Regions from separate parts of the Alteromonas sp. W12 genome, predicted to be linked through region 2. Evidence: predicted binding sites of a transcription regulator. Region 2 holds the regulator's gene; each other region holds the start of a gene.

Region 1 (5,580 bases), on a different contig from region 2:
CGGTATCAGCGACTTTGATAGCGAACTTGCCAACGAAATTATTGCACAGGGTGCAAAGTTTGCTTTGGATGTGGTTGCCCCTCTTAACCGTGAAGGCGATGAAGAAGGCTGTACGCTAAAAGACGGCAAAATTACCACGCCTAAAGGCTTCGCTGATGCCTATCAGGAATATGTTGCTAACGGCTGGAATGCAATGCTAGGTACTGCCGAGTACGACGGGCAAGACTTGCCGTACACCATGGCTGTGCCTGTTCACGAAATGCTAAACGCGGCGAACTTAAGCTGGCGTTTAACCACCATGCTTACTGAAAGCGCAACACTTGCGGTTACTAAGCACGCCAGTAAAGAATTAAAAGATATCTACCTTGCTAAGCTAATCAGCGGTGAGTGGACAGGTACCATGAACCTGACCGAACCTCACGCAGGAACAGATTTGAGCTTGCTTAGTACCAAAGCTGAGCCACAAGGCGACGGCAGCTATAAAGTCACCGGTAATAAGATTTTTATTACCGCAGGCGATCATGATTGGAGCTCGAACGTTATTCACCTTGTTCTAGCTCGTCTGCCTGATGCTCCCAAAGGCGTTAAAGGCATCAGCTTATTCTTAGTGCCCAAGTTCCTTCCAGATGCCAGCAATCAGCCTGGCGAGGCGAACAGCTTGTCAGTGGGAAGCATCGAACACAAAATGGGGATCAAAGCGAGCCCGACTTGCGTGATGAATTTTGACGGTGCAACGGGTTACCTTGTTGGTGAAGAAAACCAAGGCCTAGCATGTATGTTCACCATGATGAACGATGCACGCTTCCAAGTAGGTCTGCAAGGTTTAGGGGCGGCAGAAGCCTCTTACCAAGGCGCGCTGACCTATGCCCGCGAACGCGTTCAGTCTCGCGCACCTCAGGGAATTCAAAATCCAGAAGGCAAAGCAGACCCGATCGTCTTTCAACCTGACGTAGCGCGTATGTTACTTACGCAGAAATCACTGATTGAAGGCTGCCGTGCACTTTCACTTTTCTATGCCAAGTTTATGGACGTTGAGAAGCTTGGTGAAGGTCAAGAAAAAGAAGATGCCGACAAGATACTTCAGTTTTTAACTCCAATCTGCAAAGCTTTTATGACGGATATGGGCCTTGAGACCACCAGCCTAGGTGTACAAGTATTTGGTGGTCACGGCTTTATTCGTGAATGGGGTATGGAACAACTTATGCGCGACGTGCGCATTGCTATGTTATATGAAGGCACCAACGGTATTCAGGCGCTAGACCTTATTGGTCGTAAGCTTACCCGAGATGGCGGTCAAATGATGGAAGCGACCTATAATGCGTTTAACGCTTTAGTTAGCGACATTCAAGACAGTGAAGCGAAGGGTCTGGCTCAAGGAATTCTTGATGACTGGCGTGCATCTTCAGCCGATTGCTTAGGTATGGATGCCACCACCGCTGCAGCTGCTGCTTGTGATTACTTGGCATACAGCGCCTATTCATTGATTGGTGTACTGTGGTACAGCATGGCCGACAAAGCGCAGGCATCAGGTAATGCGGTACTTGCAGCGTCTAAGATGAAGACACGTGACTTCTACATGGAACGTATATTAGTACGTCGCGATGCGCACAAAGCCGCTTATAAAGCTGGCCCTGAAAGCACCCTTGCAATATCAGGTAATGAGTTTGATTATCTGTAATTAGCGCATGCTTTACGCCCATAACATATGGGCTTAAAAACTAAAAAAGGTCACATATAGTGACCTTTTTAAGTTTAATAGTTATCACGCGGTACTAGTTGTTTGCCGCTACCTGTGTCGAAAACGTGTCTGCAAACCAATCATTCAACATGGCTTTTTCGTAGGTTAACGACTCGGTTCTATTGCGGCGGATTGTCGATTCCATAAAGTCCATGTCTTTGAGTTTTACATCTTCGCCGCTTAAAATGACTTGTCCTTCGGCATTGGTCAAAGAATAACTAAACGCCATTCTTGGAATATCGATGCGCTTAATAATGCGAACGTCACTCCCACCACCTGTGCCAAACCCGACAAACTGACTAGGCCATACTTGCCCCGCTAAGTCCACATTAGTCACGGTCATAGACAGCACTTGAGATTCAGGTAAATCACTAGCTAACTCAACAATGTGCTGTTCCAAATCTTCTAATGTTCGTTCGCGAAACCGTTTGCGCGACTCATTAGTTGGCTTAACATCGCTATATGTTTCAGGTTCTTCCCAAGTAATCTTTACTTCTGCCGCCTGGGTGGGAGCGAAAACAGCAAGAAGTCCAACCGCAGTGGCACAACCTAAATAAGAAAAAGTACGTAATTTATTCACTTTTATGCTCCTAAATTCAGTCGTTTAAACTATGAGTTAGCAAGACATTTAGAGAAAGCTTAGCATGCAGCAATTGTCGGCTTTTATATCAGCTTTACATTTAACCAGCCTTGTTAAAATTGGCTAGTCTCGCTTTGCTACTTGCATAACTGACGACTGTTTAATGATTAGGCATAGTTGAACGCGTTTAGTTCCCGTAAAGTTGGGGTTTATATCGTCCTTTTCACAATAGGTGTGATAAAAACGTTTAACGCTTGCGCTATCAGCGGTGATTTGCTGAACATATGTTTGCTGGTAAGGCTTTAAGGGACTCAGCTGGATATTAATTTTATCTTGTAAACTACGCAGTTCTTCTCGCTCCGGTAAGGTGGCAATTGAAACTAGCCATTCAGAAAGCGAGTTCTGGATATCTTCAAAGAGATACTGAACAAAAGGAGACCGCAGCACAATTACCAAAACAATAATTTCAGCAGCGATGATAAAGAACCTTAACATGACTTCTCAGCTAACTTTGACAGACGTTTACTACAAATAGCGCCAATTTTTTAGCACCTTTCTCACTATGTGCTCAACTACACTTTGCCAATTTACACTTTCACAATGCTCACTGTACACGATTCAAACGGTAATTGACCACATTATTATCGACGATAATAGGGTCATATCGGTTTACCTGTAAATACAGCAAACTATACTCATGTATAGTAGGTAAAGCCTAATCGTCGATGTTGGGCATCAAATGGCATCTGGCCGTTATATTAATCCTCATTATTCACGTAGCTGTATTTAACTATTTACAAAGTTACATAGACTGAGGAAATCAAAACAAAAAACGACTTACGTTCTGAAGTTTCAGTATTGACTGAAACTTTAAAAAGATACACCATACGCCGCATTATTGATCTACATTAAATATGACGTTTTGAACGCAGTTATACTGCACAGGCAGTTCGTTACGTCACATAAGGTTAAGCTATGAATGAACAAATACCGGTAAAGACCGTTACACCGGTAAAAGTACATAAACCCAAAGGTGGACCTGAGGGTAAACGCCACGACTCTCGTAGCCGTATTTATGTGCGGGCTGTACAAGGCCCTCTGGAGACGTTTAGACGCATGTTTGGCCTTTTCTTTTTGGGCCTCTTTGCCATCATTCCATGGATTCAGTACAACGGGCATCAAGCCGTGCTACTCGATATTGGTGAGCAGCGATTTACTATATTCTCTCTAACCTTATGGCCTCAAGATCTCACTTTACTGGCCTATATATTTATTGTTTCCGCCTTTGCGCTGTTCTTCGTCACCACTTTCGCTGGTCGAGTGTGGTGTGGATTTATGTGTCCTCAAACAACGTGGGTATACATTTATACGTGGTTCGAAGAGAAATTCGAAGGCCCGCGCAACAAGCGTATAGCGCTAGATGCACGCAAAATGGATGCAGATAAATTTTTGCGTAAAACAGCTAAGCACACCGCTTGGGTATTGGTAGCGCTGTTAACGGCTTTAACCTTCGTTGGCTACTTTACGCCAATTGATGAACTGTTTATCGATTTTGTAACATTTAACACCAGCTTCTGGGCAGGTTTATCGGTTATTTTCTTTGCCGTATGTACGTACGGAAACGCTGGCTACATGCGCGAAATCATGTGCACGCACATTTGCCCGTATGCGCGTTTTCAGTCTGCCATGTTCGACAAAGACACGTTTACTGTATCGTACGATGCAAAGCGTGGAGAGCAACGCGGCCCGCGACCACGCAAACTTAGTCACGAGCAAGTAAAAGAAAAAGGGTTAGGCGACTGTATAGACTGCAACCTGTGTGTTCAGGTATGCCCAACCGGTATCGATATTCGAAATGGCTTACAATACGAATGCATCAACTGCGGCGCCTGTGTTGATGCGTGTAACGGTGTTATGGATAAAATGGGTTATCCTAAAGGCCTGATAAGCTTTACCTCTGAAGAAGAACTAGCTGGCGGTAAGACTCATATTTTACGTCCAAAGTTAATTGGTTACTTTGTAGTTTTAGTGGTGATGATAGGCTTGCTGTTTGCCAATATTTGGATGCGCAGCCCCACCGAAGTTGACATTATCCGCGACAGAAACTCGCTATACCGCGAAACGAATGAAGGGCTAATTGAGAACGTTTATACAATAAAAGTACTTAACAAAACTCAGCAAACCCAAACCTACTCTATTGCTGTAAAAGGTTTGTCTGACTACAAGTACATTGGTGAGCAAACTGTAACAGTTGAAGGCGGTGCGGTGTATAGCACGCCAATTTCAGTTGCAACTGACGCCTATAATCTGGAAGATACGGTTACCGATATTTTTATCAGTGTAACCACCACAATTGATGGGGAAACGGTTACCGTTGATGAACCAACTAAATTCCTTTATCGATGACAGATTTTTCTTTCTCTGGGCTTAGCCCAGACACCATATTAGATGCCCTGGAAAGCCAGGGCATTTTTCTTCAAAGCGGCCTACTAGCGCTTAACAGCTATGAAAACCGCGTATACCAATTTTTGGCTGAAGATGGCCAGCGCTACGTTGCGAAATTCTATCGTCCCGGCCGATGGACAGATGCGCAAATTCTTGAAGAGCACGAGTTTGCCGCTGAACTTATTGAAAGTGAAATCCCGTTGGCCGCGCCTATGGCTCTAAACGGCAGCACATTGCATCATCACACGGTGGCAGAAACTGACTATCGATTTGCGCTATTTCCTTCAGTAGGCGGCAGACAATTCGAGAATGACAACCTTGACCAGCTTGAATGGATGGGGCGTTTCATTGGTCGTATCCACCGCGTTGCCTCAGCGAAAGGGTTTACTCATCGCCCTTCAATTGATATTGAAAGCTACCTGAATGAGCCCAAGCAGGTTCTATTGCAAAGTACGCTGCTGCCTGAGCATCTAAAAACGGCGTTCTTCGCCATACTCGAGCCTGTAATAGAGGCAACTAAAAAAGCTTACAGCCCAACATCAAGCATTCGTCTTCACGGTGACTGCCACCCCGGCAATATACTGTGGCGCGATGGCCCTACCTTCGTTGATTTAGATGATTGCCGCATGGGCCCTGCTATCCAAGATTTGTGGATGATGCTAAGCGGCGACCGCCAACAACAACTATTGCAGCTCGATACTTTGGTTGAAGCATACGAGGAGTTTCACCCGTTTGACACTGCACAGTTGCCACTTATTGAGCCCCTGCGCGCTATGCGAATGGTGCATTACATGGCATGGCTTTCACGACGCTGGGA
Region 2 (5,580 bases):
GCAAGTCCAATTTTCATTTACTTAGGTTCCATAATGTTTATTACTTCAATAGCATTATCTTCATCACTGAAGTCCGTACTATTTTCTGTAGTGAAAGAAGGTTCATCGAACCCGATATCACCGTCTTCAACCGGGCCTTCTTGTGTAGCTATAGCTTTAAAATCGTAAAGGTTGCTGTCGATTAAGTGTGAAGGCGCTACGTTTTGAAGCGCGCGGAACATCGACTCTATACGACCTGGGAAGCGACGGTTCCAGTCTTGAAGCATAGCCTTTATGTTTTGGCGCTGTAGGTTTTCTTGTGAGCCACAAAGGTTACAAGGAATAATCGGAAATTCAGCGGCCTGAGAATATTTCTCGATGTCTTTTTCTGTGCAGTACGCCAATGGACGAATAACGATGTGTTCACCGTTGTCGCTGACTAGCTTTGGCGGCATAGACTTAAGCTTGCCACCATGAAACATATTGAGGAAAAACGTTTCTAGCATGTCGTCGCGGTGATGACCTAATGCAATTTTAGTCGCACCTAACTCTTTTGCCGTGCGGTACAGAATACCACGGCGCAAGCGAGAACAGAGAGAGCAAGTCGTCTTTCCCTCTGGAATTTTGTCTTTAACAATAGAGTAGGTGTCTTCTTCTACAATTTTGTAGTCAACGCCAATGCTTTCTAGATATTCAGGCAAGATATGTTCGGGGAAACCAGGCTGCTTCTGGTCAAGATTAACCGCAACGATATCAAAATGAATAGGCGCAATCTTCTTTAAAAACAATAAAATATCTAGCATGGTGTAGCTGTCTTTACCGCCAGATAAACACACCATTACTTTGTCGTTGTTTTCAATCATACCGAAATCGCCAATGGCTTTACCCACATTGCGGCGAAGTCGTTTCTGAAGTTTGTTGAAGTTGTACTTTTGCTTACTTTGCGCAGCATTTAATGGCGACGCGTCAGCACTGTTTGTGCCTAAACTCATAATTAACTAGCTTGGTTTGTGATAAAGCCACCATTATACATTAAAGCGGCTTTTCGAGACCATGCTTGTGAAGTTAAATTTGTTGGTGACATACCGTGTTGACCGCTAAGTAACCGCAAACACGGGCTATGTAGTACTAATAAAAAGACTACACCGACAACGGCGACACAAATCCATCTGGCTTAATAGCAAGCACATCGCAATTGAGTTCGTCGATCACGTGTTCTGCAGTGTTACCAATTAGGGCCGCTGAAATGCCCACACGGCCAACGGTACCAATAACAACCAGCTCTGCATCCAGTGTTTTTGCCACTTGCGGGATAACTTTTTCCGGAAGGCCTTCTCTTACTACACATTTGTTGTCAGGAATACCGTACTTTAACGCGTGACTACGCATTTCCTTTAAATGATGATTTTTTACCGCGTCGTGATAGGTATCGGGGTCGAACTCAGGCACTTCTATGGCGATATTAAGTGGTGTAGAAGGGTAACTGTTGACCAAATTTACGCTCCCTTTCAATAAAGAGGCGTAGTCGTTAGCAATGAGGGTGAGCTTATCGTTAAGTGCGGCATGCTCATCGTCTTCACTGCCTACGTTTACTGCAGCAATAATCTCTCCTCCTTCTGGCCAGTCGTGCTCTTTAACGAGCAATACTGGGCGAGGGCATTTACGCATTAAATGCCAGTCGGTGGGGGTGAAAATAACAGAAGCAAGATCGTCGTGCTTTTTGGTTGCCTTTACCACTAAATCTATCTGATTGTTTAGGGTGTAGTAAATAATCGACTCATACGCACGATTATTCCATTCTACAACGATATCAGTTTCAGTGAATCCTTGTTCTCTTAAGTGGGTGGCAAGCCATTTTGCATGCTCCTTTGTAACTGCATCGCGCATTGACTCGCGCTCATCCGGGCTAAGCATGGTCGTCATATCATAAGATAAGTCGTATACCACCATCATGGCGGTAACTGAAGCACCTGTTTTTGAAGCGAGTTCATAAGCACGGCTTAGTGCAGGTTGGTTATCGCGCTCGGCATCTACCACGGCCAGAATTCGTTTACACTCAATCATAACGTCCCCCTAACTACGAAACTTAGTAGTGGCTGTCGAAATCGAAGTTTTCTAATACTAACTATAAACGACATTGGGAAAAACGTAAGTTGTTTTAGATCAAGAATTTTACGAGGCGACCATGAGTGAAGCTACCGAATTGAATATGGAGCAACCGGCGTGGCGCTGAAAGGGTAGATAGGTGGCTAACACTGGTCACAAAAAAGCGCGCTTAGTGCGCGCCTTATTTAACACCTAAAAACGGCTAACCGCAGACAACGCTAGGGCCGTTAAGCGCCGCTAGTTTGGTGTTTAGCCTATCGAAATCCAAAATAGTAATAAGCTTGCCGTCTACTTTTATGATGTTGTCTTTTTGAAAACGGCTTAACAGACGACTAATCGTTTCAATCGTTAATCCTAAATAGTTTCCAATTTCGTTGCGCGTCATGGTTAAGTGGAATTCTCTATGGGAAAAGCCACGCTCTTCAAAGCGTTGCGACAGGTGTGAGATGAAATACAGTAAGCGCTCTTCTGCAGTTCGCTTGTTTAAAAGCATGATCATGTCGTGATCTTGTTTTATTTCAGCACTCATGAAGCTCATGATTTGGTGGCGCAGTTTTGGAAATTGCACTGACATTTCGTCGAGGGTCTCGTAGGGAAGTTCACACACCATGGCAGTTTCTAACGCAGAGGTATAGCTTTGGTGTTTGTTCTCTCTTAATGCATCGAAACCGATAATGTCACCAGGAAAGTGGAAGCCGGTAATCTGTTCTTCACCTTCGGTATTAGTCACAAATGATTTGAATGAACCGGTTCTCACTGCAAATAGAGAACGGAATTTATCACCAGTTTGAATCAGCGTGTCACCTTTATGAAGCGGCTTCTTGCGTTCAATAATATCGTCAAGAGACTCGATTTCTGTTTTGTTTAACGCCACCGGTAAACACAGGTGACTGAAACTACAGTTTTGACAGTGAATAGAAAATTGGCTTCCTTTGCTCATAATGCACGCTCTCTAAAAGAATACCCGACAATAATACACCCATTTTTAAACGATTGCGCCATGAATAAGATAAGCTGCATATATTGCCATTATTACCGCAATAATTTGTCTAAAATGGTTATGTTGAAAACTTCGAACAATATATTGGCTACCAGCGCTTGCAGCGAGCAAGGTGGGTAATGTACCCAAACCGAAGAAGAACATAATAGCAGCGCCTTCTAGCGCGTTACCCGCCGCGAGAGACCAGGTAAGTGTGGAATACACCAAACCGCAAGGAAGCCAACCCCAAATAAAACCATAAGGCAACGCACTTAAAGGGGTCTTAAATGGCAAAAAGCGTTTTGAAAGCGGCTGGACTTTGGAAAATAGGCCTTTACCCGCATTTTCCAGCACTGTTAAGCCAGTCCACCACTTACCCAAATAACACGCCAGTAGAAGCAACATGATTCCGCTAAGTAGGGAAAGGGCATAGTTGGCAAGAGGTATATAATCTGCTGCAATTTTTCCAAGTGCCCCGGTTATTGCTCCGGCGATGGTGTAGCTCACTATACGTCCCATGTTATAGGCAAGGGTATAGGGTAGTGCTGAAGCGCCTTTAGGCGATACCATCCTTAGCGCAGCGACAATTCCACCGCACATTCCCACACAGTGAACTCCACCGGCTAAGCCGATAAGAAAGGCAGAGAAGTAGTTAATCCCTTCCATGTGGCGCTTGGCTTTTGTCTACTTTACTGTCTTGAAGTTGCTTGCGTTGCTCAGCTAGCTTTTTTTCTTCTGGCGGAAGATCATCGTCAAACAGTATGCTATACCCTTGGCGATCCAAATCTTCAAATTGATTGGTTTTCACCGCCCAAAAGAATATCACGATAGCGACGGCAACAATGATGATGGCGATTGGAATTAATACGTAAATAATACTCATGCTATTTGCTCAAAAGTCGCGTTGAGTTTGTGACCACAATGATACTGCTTAACGACATACCAACAACAGCCATCCACGGTGAAAGTAGGCCTGATACGGCGAAAGGTAAGATCAAAACGTTGTAACCTACCGACCAGCCAATATTTTGCCTTATTTTTTGCTTCACTTGGTGCGCAGTTCGAATAAGTTCTGGTACAGAAAGCAGCTGATCGCCAAGCAGTATCACGTCGGCGGCAGTTTTAGCCACGTCTGTGGCATTACCCACTGCAATTGCCACATCAGCGCTGGCAAGAACTGGAGCGTCGTTAATACCGTCACCCATCATCATCACTTTCGCGCCAGATTGCTGCATAGCTTGAACGGCTTCGTACTTTTGCTCAGGTGTTAGGCCACCTTTAGCGGTCGAAATTGGCAATGGTGCGGTAAGCGCATTAACGTTTTGCTGTGTATCACCACTTAAAACGGCGAGGGTATGGCTTTTAGCTAATATATCGAGAGTTTCTTGCGTATCTTCTCTTAGTGAATCCTTTACTTCATACGCCGCCATAATACGCCCCTTAACCGTGAGAAACACGTTAGCTGAAGGGAACGCTTCAATGAGTTTTAGCTGAGATTCGTGAACGCTGAATGCTACAGAACCCATAGAAAACAACGTGTCATTGATCTCACCGCTGATACCTCCTCCTGGCGAAACGGTAAAATTAGTCACTTTGTGTACCGTGTTATCGATAGCGTCAGCACTGCCGCTAGAGGCAGAAGTCTCGCTTAGGGCTACACCGTCGCTAAAGGCTATACCGTCGCTAAAGGCTTTGGCAATCGGATGTTCAGAGCGTGACTCCAAAGCGCGCGCAATTGATAGCGCACTTTTACTATCCACACCGTCAGCGTACCAGGCATTTGAAATAGTAAATTTACCTTTTGTGAGCGTGCCGGTTTTGTCTAATGCGATGGTGTCAATGTCAGTAATTTGTTCAAGCGCATCTGCGCGTTTTAGTAAAATACCTTGTCTGTTTAACTTTGCCATAGCGCAGGTTAACGCTGATGGCGTAGCCAATCCTAATGCGCAAGGGCAGGTTGCAACCAGCACCGATATGGTGATCCAAAATGCCTCGTCGCTACCCTGATACGCCCAAAAGCCATAGGTTAACGCCGAAATCAGCAATACCGCGGTAACGAAATAGCGAGAAAAATTATCGGCTATCTGCGCTGCTTTAGGCTTACTCGCCATCGCACTTGCTTGCAGTCGTACAATTTGATTTACCAGCGCATTTTTAAGGGTCTGCGTAACCGTAATGGTTAGCGTACCATCTTGACAAACCGTGCCGCCGTAAACCGGGCTACTGTTCGACTTACGCACGGGGTTAAACTCGCCGGTAAGCATTGATTCGTCAACCGCTGCGTTGCCGTCGGTTACCACCCCATCAATGGGGACTGTTTCACCAGGCTTCACCAGTACTACGTCATCAATTTTTAGCTGCTTAGCCAGACACTCGGTTAGGCTGCCATCCGGATTTAGTTTGGTCGCTGATACGGGCACATACTGCATCATATTGGCAGAGATCTGTGCGGCGCGATGACGACTGCGATGTTCTAAGAATCGGCTAAGTAACAGCAGAAAAATAAACATACAGAT
Region 3 (5,580 bases), on a different contig from region 2:
TAGCTTAATGATTCTACAAACTCAGCAAGCCGTGAAAGCCCTTCCTCCAAGCGTTCAATGCTAGTGGCGAAAGACAGTCTTACGTAATGGTTGGCATTGTGCTCACCAAAATCATTACCCGGCGTAAGCGCTACATGATGTTGTGAAAGTAGGGCATCACAAAATTCAATTGCACTTAGCCCTGTGTGCTTAATATTGATGTAGGCGTAAAACGCACCGTCAGGCTTTGCATCTAAACCAAGCCCCATATTTTCAAGTGCACTAAAAACAAGGGAAGCACGCTTTTCCAGCGTATGGCGGTTTTGCTCGCATTGCGCCAATGCTTTTGGTGTAAAGCACGCAAGAGCGGCCTTTTGCGATAGGGTAGAGGGGCAAATAAACAAATTCTGCGCGAGTTTTTCAACGATGGGCGTCATCGCTTCAGGTACCACACACCAGCCAAGACGCCAGCCGGTCATGCCAAAATATTTGGAAAAACTGTTTATTACGACCATTGTTTCTTCAAGCTGTGCATTGGCAAGTACGGTTTGAAGTTTGGTATCAGTGCCCAAGGTCGATTGGGAAGCGAATGTATCATTGCGTACATCAAGATCAGCCGAAAGCGATAGATCCAAGTAAATTTCGTCAACAATTAAAAAGCCACCTTTGGATTTGCAGTACTCGCCAATTTTAGTCAACTCTTCTGCATCTATAACCGTACCAGTAGGATTGGCAGGTGTGGCAATAAGTACACCTTTCGTGTTGTGCTTCCAATTATCTGCAACACTTGCAGCGGTTAGCTGAAAGTTATCCTCACTGCGTGTTGGTACCAGCGTTACCTCTGCGCCAAATGCGTTTAAAAATCGTCGGTTACAGGGGTAAGACGGGTCTCCCAATATCACGTTGTCGCCTGGTTCAACCAAGGCAGCACTTGCCAAAAGTAAAGCGCCAGAAGCCCCAGCGGTCACTACCACTCTAGAAGGGCTTACCGCTACGCCATGTTTAACTTTATAAAAGCGTGCAATGGCTTCACGTAGTTCAGGCATGCCCAGCGCCGAGGTATAGGGAAAATCTGGGGCACTCAAGCTTTCTTTCATTGCCGCGAGTACTGCCGCGGGTGCGCCGAAATCAGGCTCGCCTAAATTAAGTCTTATAACATCTTTACCTTGCTGTTCTAGTGTCGTGGCTTTTTCGCCATAGGCCATAGCAAGAAACGGAGAGATCGCCGTAGCGCGAGAGGCAAACTTCAAATTAAAACCCTTATTAGTAAGTGCCAATTCAAACTGTACCGCAATTAGTGATCACTCTTGGTCATGATTCAAGGGAATTCTTCGAGAAGTACAATTAACTCGCTGACTTACTTCATAGCTAACTATTTAAACGAACAAACTTTTCGGCCAGCTCGTCTAGTGACTCTTTATTGTGCGGGTCGGGCTTAACCACATCGATAGGGCATACCGCTGCGCAAGTAGGCGCATCGTAATGCCCCACGCATTCTGTACAGCGCAAAGGGTCTATTTCATACACTTTATTACCCATGCTTATAGCGGCATTAGGGCATTCGGGCTCGCACATATCGCAGTTAATGCAGCTATCAAGAATAAGCAGTGCCATACATTATGTCTCGCTTGCGTTTTCGGGTGTTACTGCACTAGGTGCTTTTCGAAACGGATTGCGGGTATCAACGCCTTCATCTAGATTTCGCAGTAGTAGGGCAAAATTTAAAGACACATCGCTAGGTATCGGTATTCTTACTAGGTGCCCTGAACCTCTAGCATCCGTAATAGAATGGTTTTTCTTATCCAGCATTTCACTCAAAATAAAGGTGATGTTGCCGCTTGGCGTCATCAACTCGAGCGAGTCACCTACACAGAATTTGTTTTTAACGTTTATAATTGCATAGCCAGACTCTTCACAACGATCAATCACTTCACCAACAAATTGTTGTTTATCGCTGACTGAGTGGCCATACTCATAGTTCTGATACGCGTGGTGTGCATGGCGACGCAAGAAACCTTCGGTATAACCTCGATGAGCTAAAGTTTCCAAGCTTCCCATTAATGTACTATCAAATGGCTTTCCTGCTACCGCGTCGTCAATTGCTTTTCTATAGACTTGAGCGGTTCGGGCACAGTAGTAATGTGATTTAGTGCGGCCTTCTATTTTTAAACTATGCACGCCCATTTGGGTTAACCTGCCAACATGTTGCACGGCACGCAAATCTTTAGAATTCATGAAATAGGTGCCATGTTCGTCTTCAAAAGCTGGCATCAGTTCGCCAGGCTTTTCCTTTTCTTCTAACATAAACACTTGGGAGCTTGGCGTGCCTTCACCAAGGGTAGGAATTACCACTTGAGGTGCTGTAACTGCCTTATTAATCTCACTGGTTAGAACGATGTCGCCAGTTTCGTTTTCCTCGCCTGCCTTAACATCGTAAGACCATCTACAAGCATTGGTGCAAGTACCCTGGTTTGGGTCGCGTTTATTCATATATCCAGACAATAAGCAGCGGCCCGAATACGCCATACAAAGCGCGCCATGCACAAATACTTCTAACTCCATGTCTGGAACATGTTCGCGAATAGTTTCAATTTCTTCCAAAGAGAGCTCTCGAGACAAAATAACGCGCTCAATACCTTGTTTCTGCCAAAACTTCACCGTGGCGTAGTTCACCGCATTGGCCTGTACACTCAAGTGAATAGGTATTTCAGGGAAGGCGTCGCGCACCATCATAATAAGCCCTGGGTCTGACATAATTAACGCATCGGGCTTCATAGCAATTACTGGTGAAATATCTTTAAGGTAGGTACCTAGCTTACTGTTGTGCGGAGCAATGTTGCTTACTACATAGAACTTTTTACCTAAAGCATGTGCTTCTTCTATGCCTATCGCTAAGTTCTCAAGGCTGAATTCGTTGTTTCTTACGCGAAGCGAGTAGCGTGGCTGCCCAGCATAAACAGCATCAGCGCCATAGGCGAAAGCGTAGCGCATGTTGCGTAAGCTACCCGCAGGTGCAAGCAACTCTGGCGCGATTAAGGTTTGGTTTGGCAATGTTGAAACTGAGTCTTCACGTAGGTTAGAAGAGCTGCGATTAGGTGATAATTTTGAAGTCATAGATAAAAACCGCTACTAGACGCTTTAAACAAGGCGGCGGATTTTATAAGCCGTAAAATACCTCTACAACCCAAACAAAGCTTGGTGTTGACCAAGATCAAATAATTTGGCGTCGCTCATGTTTTTGAATGTTTAAACGGCAATTGAGCAGAGTCAATGCCAGCTGTTTTATTCTATATAGTTGCGTTTTTAGTGCATTACCTTCGGTAGTAAAAACCAAGCCCGTTCACACCTAAATAATAAGCAAAAAGAGCGCATTAAACGATGAACTACCATGGGCAAAACCCACCACATAGGGTAGGCTAGAAATTCACAATAATAAGGACTAACTGCATGCTGCAATTGAACATTTTTCATAAAGCGGCACGACAAGTAAAAGCATCGGGCAAATCGGCCATTGCGATTACGGTATTATTTGTCGTGTCTACGTCTTCCGCATTGGCAGCGCTGCCAAGCATTGGTGAATTCACCAGCAATATGACCAAAAAAGATGGTTTAATTCCTGTTTACTATGACGATGAAAGTGACAAAGTTTACTTGGCGGTGCCAACAGACCACGCCGAATACCTGTTTCAAAGCAGTTTGCCGTACGGCGTAGGGTCTAACGACATTGGCCTTGATCGCGGCCAGCTAGGCAATACGCGTTTAGTAAGCTTTGAAAAATTTGGAAACAAGGTTTTATTAAAGCAGCACAACACCAAATACCGAGCAGCCCATGGCAGCGACGCTGAGAAACAGAGCATTGATGAAGCCTTTGCTGATTCGGTTATCGCAGGTTTTACGCTGGTAGCCAAAAACGACAGCGCCAGTCTAATAGATTACACACCGTTCTTATTAAGCGATATCCATGGCATTGGCAATCGCTTAGCGGGAACTAACCAAGGCAGTTTTAGCGTAGATAACATGCGAAGCGGCGTGTATTTACCTAAAACCAAAGGCTTTGAAAAAAATACTGAATTAGAGGCTTTAGTCACCTTTGCAGGTAAGAAGCCAGGCGAATACGTGCAGCAAGTTACGCCCGACCCAGAAAGCTTGTCGGTGCACTTGCATCATTCGTTTGTGGCTCTGCCTGATGATAATTACACGCCCAGAGAGTACCACCCGTACTCGGGCTACTGGAAATTCAGTTACTTTGATTATTCAACGCCTATCAGCGAGCCTACTGAACAGCGTTTTATTACCCGCCATCGTTTAAACAAGAAAACCCCGCATGCTGCAATGAGCGAAGCAGTAGAGCCTATTGTGTATTACCTAGATCCTGGTATTCCAGAACCCGTAATGACCGCGCTTAAAGAAGGGGCGAGCTGGTGGAATCAAGCCTATGAAGCCGCAGGCTACAAAGATGCGTTTCAGGTGAAAGTATTGCCCGAAGGTGCCGACCCAATGGACGTGCGCTATAACGTAATCAACTGGGTACATCGCGCAACTCGCGGTTGGTCTTATGGTTCGTCGGTTGTCGACCCGCGCACTGGTGAAATTATCAAAGGTCACGTTACGCTCGGCTCATTGCGTGTAAGACAAGATTATTTAATTGCCCTTGGCCTAACCAGTCCTTTTAAGGACGGGAGCACCGACACCACTGCACAGCAAGAAATGGCTTTAGACCGCATTAGGCAACTTTCAGCCCACGAAGTAGGGCACACATTGGGTATAGCCCACAACTTTGCGGCAAGTGAAAATAACCGTGCGTCGGTAATGGATTATCCTCACCCCAAAATTAGTATTAAAAACGGCAAAATTAGCTTGGAAGGCGCGTATGATAAAGGCATAGGCGCATGGGATATTCACGCCGTCGCGTATGGCTATCAAGATTTTGCCAGCGACGTAGAGGCAACGGAAGCCTTGGCAAAAATTATCGTAAAAGGCCGTAATGAGGGTTTAAGTTTTAAGTCAGACCCCGATACCCGTAGTAGTCGCCATGCATCGGCAAACGGCCATATGTGGGAAAACGGTAGCAATCCGCTAGATGCTTTCGATGAAATTTCACAAGTACGCGAACTGGCGTTAGCCAATTTAGGTTTAGACACCTTAAGCCCAAATAGCAGTTTATCCTCTCTTGAAAATGCTTTAGTGCCTATTTACTTACTCCACCGTTATCAGTTAGAAGCCGTTGCAAAGCAAGTCGGCGGCTTAGTGTATGAATACGAACGCAAAGGTGACTATACCAAAGCACAGGGCCAACAGTTTGTAGCGCCTGCAGTGCAGCAACGCGCTATGCAGCAGTTAATTACGGCCACTACCGCTGATTACCTGACGATACCTGAATCGGTACTCGCCCTTATTCCACCGACAGCGTATGGCGACGATATTACTCGCGAGCACTTTAAGGGCAAAATGGGGTTAATGTTAGACCCTGTTTCTGCGGCCGCTTCTGCATCTAACTTTGCGTTTGAATTACTATTGCACCCAGAGCGCTTAAACCGCTTGGAGTGGCAGACAAGAAGCACTAATGACAGACGCAAAAAAGTAGGCGTTTCTATGCTGGTG

The links. The regulator FNR, encoded in region 2, switches genes on or off when oxygen is low (the NO sensors DNR and NnrR bind a similar motif). The targets are predictions, from matches to a motif close to TTGATCTAGATCAA.
Region 1: ccoG (cytochrome c oxidase accessory protein CcoG) is a predicted target of FNR. The motif match lies at 3,217-3,230, and genes of this name have one in related genera.
Region 3: trhP (prephenate-dependent tRNA uridine(34) hydroxylase TrhP) is a predicted target of FNR. The motif match lies at 3,181-3,194, and genes of this name have one in related genera.

The regions. Positions count from the first base shown of each region.
Region 1 is NZ_LQXH01000001.1:129,149-134,728, reverse strand. Features, by position in the region: gene AWH61_RS00570 (acyl-CoA dehydrogenase family protein) at 1-1,678, shown strand, start outside; gene AWH61_RS00565 (DUF3016 domain-containing protein) at 1,773-2,318, opposite strand; gene AWH61_RS00560 (hypothetical protein) at 2,442-2,813, opposite strand; gene ccoG (cytochrome c oxidase accessory protein CcoG) at 3,294-4,724, shown strand; gene AWH61_RS00550 (serine/threonine protein kinase) at 4,721-5,580, shown strand, end outside.
Region 2 is NZ_LQXH01000014.1:14,371-19,950, reverse strand. Features, by position in the region: gene AWH61_RS19360 (patatin-like phospholipase family protein) at 1-17, opposite strand, end outside; gene ttcA (tRNA 2-thiocytidine(32) synthetase TtcA) at 18-971, opposite strand; gene uspE (universal stress protein UspE) at 1,120-2,043, opposite strand; gene fnr (fumarate/nitrate reduction transcriptional regulator Fnr) at 2,288-3,025, opposite strand; gene AWH61_RS19340 (sulfite exporter TauE/SafE family protein) at 3,071-3,730, opposite strand; gene ccoS (cbb3-type cytochrome oxidase assembly protein CcoS) at 3,717-3,947, opposite strand; gene AWH61_RS19330 (heavy metal translocating P-type ATPase) at 3,949-5,580, opposite strand, start outside.
Region 3 is NZ_LQXH01000009.1:114,328-119,907, reverse strand. Features, by position in the region: gene AWH61_RS14120 (aminotransferase class I/II-fold pyridoxal phosphate-dependent enzyme) at 1-1,229, opposite strand, end outside; gene AWH61_RS14115 (YfhL family 4Fe-4S dicluster ferredoxin) at 1,348-1,593, opposite strand; gene trhP (prephenate-dependent tRNA uridine(34) hydroxylase TrhP) at 1,597-3,093, opposite strand; gene AWH61_RS14105 (zinc-dependent metalloprotease) at 3,427-5,580, shown strand, end outside.